DNA from 2 places in the Paenibacillus sp. J22P169 genome. Region 2 is predicted to be linked to the other one. Evidence: riboswitches for the same ligand, from Rfam matches in the RefSeq annotation. Region 2 holds a riboswitch; the other holds the start of a gene.
What was found. A riboswitch is a leader RNA that binds a small molecule or an ion and turns the genes downstream of it on or off. The one in region 2 is predicted to bind ZMP and ZTP.
Positions count from the first base shown of each region.

Region 1: another riboswitch for ZMP and ZTP. It lies ahead of rpiB (ribose 5-phosphate isomerase B); the one in region 2 lies ahead of AC58QG_RS06315 (bifunctional 5,10-methylenetetrahydrofolate dehydrogenase/5,10-methenyltetrahydrofolate cyclohydrolase).

Region 1 is NZ_JCAUAO010000010.1:24,383-28,801, forward strand. It holds gene AC58QG_RS30175 (L-threonylcarbamoyladenylate synthase) at 1-666, shown strand, start outside; gene AC58QG_RS30180 (manganese efflux pump MntP) at 731-1,291, shown strand; gene AC58QG_RS30185 (low molecular weight protein arginine phosphatase) at 1,435-2,007, shown strand; ZMP/ZTP riboswitch at 2,083-2,163, shown strand; gene rpiB (ribose 5-phosphate isomerase B) at 2,268-2,726, shown strand; gene AC58QG_RS30195 (TIGR01440 family protein) at 2,742-3,353, shown strand; gene glyA (serine hydroxymethyltransferase) at 3,390-4,419, shown strand, end outside.
Region 2 is NZ_JCAUAO010000001.1:1,353,161-1,357,579, forward strand. It holds gene AC58QG_RS06300 (sugar phosphate isomerase/epimerase family protein) at 1-244, opposite strand, end outside; gene AC58QG_RS06305 (VOC family protein) at 416-784, opposite strand; gene AC58QG_RS06310 (DUF6886 family protein) at 809-1,336, opposite strand; gene AC58QG_RS06315 (bifunctional 5,10-methylenetetrahydrofolate dehydrogenase/5,10-methenyltetrahydrofolate cyclohydrolase) at 1,359-2,207, opposite strand; ZMP/ZTP riboswitch at 2,263-2,340, opposite strand; gene AC58QG_RS06320 (hypothetical protein) at 2,402-4,030, opposite strand; gene AC58QG_RS06325 (sugar phosphate isomerase/epimerase) at 4,063-4,419, opposite strand, start outside.

The DNA of each region.
Region 1 (4,419 bases), on a different contig from region 2:
TTGCAGCTGCTGCGAGAAACGGGACTGCCGATAGCGGCACCAAGTGCGAATAGCTCAGGCAGACCGAGCCCGACCCTAGCATCGCATGTGCGTGATGATTTGGACGGGAAGATTGGTGGAATCGTAGATGGTGGTGCAACGGGTGTTGGCGTTGAATCCACGGTTATTCAACTTGTTGACAGCGAGCTATACATTCTGAGACCGGGTGGCGTGACAGCGGAGCAGCTGCAAGTCGTTTTGCCGGATCTGCCTATTCATGTTTCTGAGCCGACAGAGGTAGAAGCCTCGGATATCCCTCGTGCTCCAGGTATGAAGTACACACATTATGCGCCGAAGGGCTTTATGCACATCGTTCAAGGGGATGATGTGCAGGAAGTCTCCGCATGGATTCAACAAGATATTGATGCTGCGAAGGCACGTGGAGAATCGACGGGGATTCTCACTTTTGAAGAAAGAGTACGGGGGTATCGCGCTGATCTCGTTCTCGCGTGCGGCTCCTTATCAGAACCAGATTCGATTGCACGGGAGCTATATAGCGCTCTGCGGACTTTTGATCACAAAGGCATTAGCTATATTGTTGCAGAAGGTGTCCCGGATTCAGGTATTGGCAGCGCGATAATGAATCGACTGCTCAAAGCAGCGGGGCATGAGCGTATCCGTCTCTAATTAGCATGATTCCCAGTTTGTCCGCATATCTTGAGAAAGAATCGTGGACAAGGGGGATCGTGCTATGCTCGCATCTGGGATACAAGTTGGGCAACTCATGACAATTGGAATAATGGCGATTGCTTTGGGCCTGGATGCTTTTTCGTTAGGAATTGGCATAGGAATGAAGGGCATTCGTTTGTTGGATATTTTGAAAATTAGCATTGTTATCGGACTTTTCCATGTGCTCATGCCGCTGATGGGGATGTTTATGGGGCAATATGTTTCCCTCCTTCTGGGTAACGTTGCGACGGCCGCAGGGGGATGTTTACTTATTTTGCTTGGAGCCCATATGGTATACAGCTCGATACGCGGGGAAGAAGCGACGGCCTTCGATCATCGGACGCTATGGGGGCTTATCATATTTGCCCTCAGTGTTAGTATAGATTCATTCTCTGTGGGTGTTTCGCTGGGGATGTTTGCCACGGATATTGTGCTCACAGTGCTCATCTTTGGTTTGTTTGGCGGGTTGCTTTCGATAGCGGGCTTGCTATTAGGCAGACGGGTTAGCGGTTGGGTAGGCGAATACGGCGAGGCATTCGGCGGACTTATCTTATTAGGGTTTGGGATCAAGTTTTTACTATGATACAATACGGGTAATCACGGACGGTGCATCCGTTTATTTCAAAATTTTAGATTTTTTTTGTTTCACACAAAAAGTTAGCTAAATTTCTATATAAACGCATCCCTCCTAAGTGGAGGGGGAGTCGTTTATTTCGGGAGGATTTCATGTTGCGAATTCTATTTGTCTGTACAGGAAATACGTGCCGCAGTCCGTTAGCTGAAGGTTTGCTGCGTATGAGGGTGCGTCAAGAGGGGCTTGCGGCGGAGGTTCGTTCGGCAGGTGTATCTGCGATGACGGGGGGCCCGATTTCAAGGAATAGCCAGTCTCTTCTTCATGAAGCGGGTTTTAAGGAATCGATAAGTTCTCTAGCGATTAGCGCCGCGGATGTCGATTGGGCGGATCTGATCCTGACGATGACGACAGGACACAAACGCACGGTGATTGGGCGCTTTCCTCATGCGGTCGAGAAGACCTATACGCTCAAAGAGTATGTAGAGGACGATGATCGAATTCTCAAGGCGATTGAAGAAAGGGAGCAACTTGCGACAGAGCTTCAGCTTAAACAGGCGCTGTCCCAAACCGTATCCATAGAAGAAAGAAGTCGTATGTATACACTGGAGAACACAATTCCAGATTATGATATTTCCGATCCTTATGGCGGATCATTAGCCGATTATCGGTACACAGCTGAGGAAATTAGCCGAAGCTTAGATAAATTGGTGAAAAAATTACGCTAACCTTAGGTAATCAATGGGATAGGCCAATAGAGCTTTACACATCGCAGGGAATGCGATAAAATATAGGTAACAAGCAAGACTCAATGTAACTGGCGACGAGTGGGGTTAACCACAATGGAGCATTGAGCTATACGGCCGGTCGCCTGGGCAAAAGAGCAACGCGCGTTTTTTAGCGTGTGCGCTCTTTTTTTCGTTTTTGGTGAGCTTTGGGATATAATAGGATGGTCGAATTCGAACAGTCAAAAAGGAGCGTTTTATTCATGAAAATTGCTTTAGGTGCAGATCATGCAGGCTATCGTTTGAAAGATGTTATCATTCCTTTTATTGAATCATTAGGTCATCAAGTGATCGATTTCGGATGCAGCTGCGGCGATTCCGTCGATTATCCGGATTATGCACTTCAAGTTTGCGAAAAAGTTGTTTCGGGAGAAGCAGACAAAGGGATTCTGCTTTGTGGAACAGGCATTGGGATGTCTATTGCTGCCAATAAGGTTCCGGGAATCCGCTGTGCACTTGTGCATGACCTTTTCTCCGCGAAAGCGACACGTGAACATAATGATACGAACGTGCTAGCGATGGGTGAGCGAGTAGTTGGACCTGGCGTAGCGGAAGAAATCGTCAAAATCTGGTTGGAAACCGAGTTTTCAGAAGGTGTCCGCCATAAGAATCGAATCAACAAAGTGCAGAGCATCGAAGATCGTTTCACGGTACATCCCTAGAAATGAGGGAGCACAATGACAGATTCTATGTTTGACCCTATAGCAGCAGCGGTTGCGGTAGAAGCAAACTTGCGGGCGCTGGTTGAGGTTGCTGGGCTTCGCCCTGGGAACATATTAGTGATCGGCACGAGCACGAGTGAAATTCTCGGGCATCAGATCGGTACCTCAGGTACGCTGGATGCGGCGAAGCCGATTTTCGAGACGGTTAAGCGCATTTGCGGCGAGTTCGGTCTGTTTGCGGCTTATCAGTGCTGCGAGCATCTGAATCGTGCGCTGGTCGTGGAGGAAGAGCTGCTGACGCTAGCGCCGCAGCATGAGCCGGTTTCCGTGATTCCCGTGCCGAAGGCCGGGGGCTCGATGGCTTCCTATGCGTACAGACACTTCGCAAAGCCGGTCGTTGTCGAGACGATTCAGGCGCATGCGGGCATCGATATTGGCTCAACGCTGATCGGGATGCATCTGCGCAGAGTCGTTGTTCCCGTAAGGCCGCCGGTTCGGCATATTGGCCAGGCTTATGTCACGATGGCCTTCGCGCGGCCGAAGCTGATCGGTGGTACAAGAGCTGTGTACTCCGCAGATCTGGCGGATCAACTTTATCAACAAGCTGCACCTGATGCAGATTGCTAATTTATTTTTGACTATCATCCTTAGGAGGAATTCCATATGACAAACTTTTTGAGCAAGCAAGATCCGAAAATCGTAGAAGCGATGAACCTTGAGCTAGGCCGTCAACGCGACAAAATTGAGCTAATTGCTTCCGAGAACATCGTAAGCCAAGCGGTTCTTGAAGCTATGGGTACTGTACTTACGAACAAATACGCAGAAGGCTACCCAGGCAAAAGATACTATGGTGGCTGTGAGTACGTAGACATCGTGGAAGACATCGCTCGTGACCGCGCGAAAGAGCTTTTCGGTGCTGAGCACGCGAACGTTCAACCGCATTCCGGCGCACAAGCGAACATGGCTGTTTACTTGGCTGCTCTAAACCCTGGTGATACAGTTCTTGGTATGAACCTTGCGCATGGTGGTCACTTAACACATGGTAGCCCTGTCAATGCTTCCGGTATCCTTTACAACTTCGTAGCTTACGGCGTAAGTGAAAAAGATTTCCGCATCGACTATGATGATGTTCGCAAAGCAGCTTTCAAACATAAGCCTCGCATGCTCGTAGCTGGTGCAAGTGCATACCCGCGTACGATTGATTTCGAAGCATTGGCTTCGATCGCTAACGATGTAGGCGCTTTGTTCTTCGTTGATATGGCGCACATTGCGGGTCTAGTTGCAGCTGGCTTGCATCCGAACCCAGTGCCACACGCACATTTCGTAACAACTACAACACACAAAACGCTTCGTGGTCCTCGCGGCGGTATGATTCTTACTAAGAAAGCTTGGGCTGCAGCGATTGATAAAGCGGTATTCCCTGGTTCCCAAGGCGGACCTTTGATGCATACGATCGCAGCTAAAGCTGTTTCCTTCGGTGAAGCTCTTCAACCAGACTTTAAAGTATACGGTCAAAATGTTATCAGCAATGCACAAGCTTTGGCGACGGCTCTTACAGCTGAAGGCATCAACCTTGTTTCCGGTGGTACGGATAACCACTTGATGTTGGTTGACTTGCGCAACCTGAACATCTCAGGTAAAGACGCTGAGCACGTGCTTGATGAAATCGGTATTACAGCGAACAAAAACGCGA
Region 2 (4,419 bases):
TATGAACATAACGTCGGATTCGTTCTTCATCTGCTTCCGGACCTACCACTTTCAGGTCTCCTGGAAAAAATATGCTAAAAGCTTGCACCGGCAGCGGCGTGTTCAGATACAAAGGAAGCTTAGCGGCGAAATCCGCCTCATCCTCTATATTTAATGATACGAGAGCACACTCTATATAGTCGAAGCCAATTCGTTGAAGTCTTTCCGCCTCTTGAATTCCACTGCACCATCCAAATGAGTACATGTCCATTCCTCCTATCGTTACTTACTACTCTACTATAACAAAAAATACTATCAATTGGATCATAAATATATCCAATTTGATAGCTATAATATGTGAATAGACATATTTGGACGAACAAAAATAAAGCTGCCTCGCGGCAGCCCGTTCGAAATACTAGAGATTTTGTATAGCTTATCGTGCATTCGAATCCGCTTGAGAAATACCCACAATGGTTCCACTCGGATCAGTAAAATAGGCAAGGTAGCCCATTCCAGGCATGCTCATTTTCGGAACGACAATGGTTCCTCCATTCGTAGTAACAGATGCTAGATAATCATCGATCGAAGTTACCTCGATAGAATTAATGGTTCGGTTCAAGCCATCAGGTGACTTCAATAATCCTCCATCAATACCTGGTACATCACTGTTTCCCGTCTTAATAAACCAATAATCTTGTGGCCCTGGAAACTTCATGAATTCCCAATTAAATGTTCGTGTATAGAACTCGATGAGTTGATTAGGATCTGCTGCTTGCATTTCGAATCGTAATATCCTGCTCATAACGGCACCTCCCTTTTTCTCATTTTAACAATTAGGTCGCTGCTGCGCAAAACCCATCCTGCACATGGAATAATTGAAGCTCGTCTGCTGAATTTTATCGCATAAATCCCACAGATTATCTAAGAGTCGCACTTCTATATTTCTCCTGATAAGCTCTCCGAATAGATCCTTTATTTCAAAACGATGGATAGGAACTTGTGATGTTTCACTCACATAGTACCCCGCACTAGCATCATGCATATAAAAATGGGACGAATCAAATTCATATAGATATAACGTGGTATGCTTCATAATTTCAAACCATTTGTGTTCAATCGCTACAACATGTTTCATTGAACTCGAGGAGACGTAATTCCTTTTATCTGCCTCCGTGGTTGCTTCATTACAATGATACGTCACTCTCGGACAATTTCGAGGCGTTAGGAAATTAGGCAAACATCTTTCGTTGATTGCCCAAACTAGTCCTCTTTCTTGATCCAGTTCTTTTCTAGTAGGAATTCTGGGGTGAAAAATAGCAATGTCTTTCTCTTCGCTCACATGAAATAGTTTCACTTTTGCTCCCTCCCCCATTTCATCATTCAATAAGTTGCTTTTCAGCCGCTTCGACTGTATGTTTCAGCAGGGTAGCTATTGTGACAGGACCGACCCCTGCAGGCACTGGTGTAATTGCAGAAGCATTTTCCATACAAGCCTCATAATCAACATCCCCGATATTACCTTCATTGTATCCTGCATCCAAAACGATGGCACCAGGTTTAATCCATTCCCCTTGCACAAATTTCGGTTTACCAACCGCCGCTACGACAATGTCACCTAATCGAACCATCTCTGCTACATTCGTCGTCTTCGAATGGCAGATGGTTACCGTTGCGTTCCGATTTAATAGCATCATGGAAACTGGCTTTCCGAGGATAGGACTTCTGCCTATTACCACAGCGTGTTTGCCCTCTATGGCGATGTGGTAATAGTCCATAATAGCGATTATAGCCGCTGGGGTACAGGAAGGAAATTCAGCAAAACCGAAGGCATTTTGAGCAAATCCTAACGTAGTTACACCATCCACATCTTTCTCAACATGAATGGCTTCAAATGCAGCCCTTTCATCTATGTGATGAGGGACAGGATGTTGTAACAAAATCCCATGGACATGCGGGTCTGCATTCAGTTTAAGAATCTCAGCAACCAAATCTTCTGTCGTTGTATGCGCGGGAAGCTCGATACGAATGGACTGAATACCCAGTCGCTTGCACGCATTCCCTTTCATCCTCACATAGGTAGCTGATGAGGGATCATCTCCAACTAAAATCGTCGCCAAGCAGGGGATGATCCCTTTCATGGATAATTTCTTTATTCTACTTCGCAGAGCCTCTTTCATGTCTGTTGCCACTCGATTACCATCCAAGATTAATGTTTCCGCGGTCATCTCATCATCCCTCTCAAGTTAAGAGCAAACATAAAGAGGTAAGGGGATTTCCCCTTACCTCTGCCCAGGCGTACGGCCATTATCGATGTACTCCCTCATGGTTACCCATGCTCCGCCAGTTACACATCGTTTAATTATAGTTGTATCATAGCAACGAATTCCATTATTTTCAATATCTTGGCCTGAGAAAATAACTATAAAGTTGCCGGCGACATGAAGAACGAATACCACATATTCGTCATGAATACATCAAGTACAACGAAATAGAACATTTCCAAACCAACATTCCGTTCGGACAGTCCTTTTCGCCATAAGCACGTCATCCCATAAGAAATCAAAGCAAAAATAACAAGTAGTAACAAGCAAGCCCATACCGATTGCAAGAAATCAGGCATCACTTGTAAAGCAATTGTCTTCCGATAATCTCCGATAAATATGGCTTTTACGATGAGATACATCGCGAGTGATATCCCAAAATGCCTCCTGGCGTGCTCATCGTAATGATATTGCCAGAATACACTGATCACGACTAAATATAGGCCAGGCAATAAGATCCATTTTAAACTTATTAGTGCCGTGAGAACGCCAATCCCCCAAAAAAGTGGTAGATTGCCTGCAGCCTCTTGTAAGTCCTCTACACGAATCTTGTTCATACTCTGCTGATAAGGAAGTTGATCAGTGGCGTAAAACACTCGAAATGATTCCGCATTCACAGCATCCAGCCAAACAGCTAATGAATTTCCTTTGATTGTCGCGAAGTTCGGATAGGAAGCGAAACCACCGAATTGGCTAATCCGAGTGGAGTCCACCATTTTACCATCCTTAAAGCCAACCTTGTACACCTCTTGACTCGTTTGGCGCCTATTCTTCTCATAAACAGACGATACCACTAGCGTTACTTCGCCAGAAGAAGCATGCGTGAACGAAGGATGCAGAATTGTATCCGAATCACTCTTTTTCGAGACGGGAAGATTGATGATGTCGTCTTGCACCTTATCCGGTTGATTCGAAGAGAATGTAAGTACGTGCAGCGTACTCTTCCCTGATTTACGTGAACTGGTCGTATACACCGTTATCAATGAAGAACCATCTACAGCCAGCGCTATATCATCTAAACTACTCGTTGCAAAATCGACATCCTTTATTTTGTTCTGCACAAGCGGCTTCCAAGTTCCGGCTGCAAGATTGGCATAATGAAAGGATTCATTGCCATCTTTACTGATTGCGTAGACTAGTGAAAGACTGCCAGACGCATCCAGATGACCTTGGATATGTTTAATATTCGCGATATCAAGCTGTGACCAACTTAGCTTTTCATTCGGATGAAATGCACTCACATAAAGCGTTGAATCATTGTAAGCCAGCAGGATGCTTTCCCCTTTTGAGCCAACAACCGCTTGCACGTCATTCAAATCGTTTACAAGCAGATTACTCTTTGGTGACCATGAACCATTCTTCCACTCACTCCCGAAAAGTTTATTACCATCGCCGATCCAGATGACATGATCTCTGTCAATCATCCTATAAGCATGGAGAGAACCTGTATCGGGTAAGGGACGAGTCTCTGAGCTATGTTGCCCCTCCTGATCAATCGTGACCATTTCGAGCGTTTTCCCTGCTAGATACGTAAAGCTGCTATCGCCAACCATTTGCACGGGTTCACCATACGTTGCTACCTGCGTTAATTCCGTTGCACGGCCGAAAGGCGCCGGATATGGCTTTACATTTTCATTCGCTAACATGAACGTTTGAATCAAACCGATGACGAGGATCGCCACTAGAAATGGCACATACGTAAATAGCTTCCATCTTGATTTCTTCACTTCTTACTTACCTCCAAAACTTTCCTACTACCCTATCGGAAATGATTTCTGGCGTTTAATTTTCCAATGTTCAATAAACGCGCAACCCAATCATAACATTGATTCAATTGCTCTTCACTAATAAAATCAGAACGGTGCTCAAACATGATCTTCACTTGATCATTCTGCTCGGCAATCAACTCGAGATATTCCTCAATCGGTGCCCAGCCGTCACGAGGATCCAGATCAGGCAGTACGGGATGACGAGAATTGGCAATCGTTTCATTCACTTGTACATTACTTAGATGGATCGAATAGGCAAAACGCGCGAATTTACGAATGACTTTTTTGGCATCAAAAAAAGGATCTATTTTTTCCTGCAAATACAGTCTCGCCGTGTCCAGACAGAC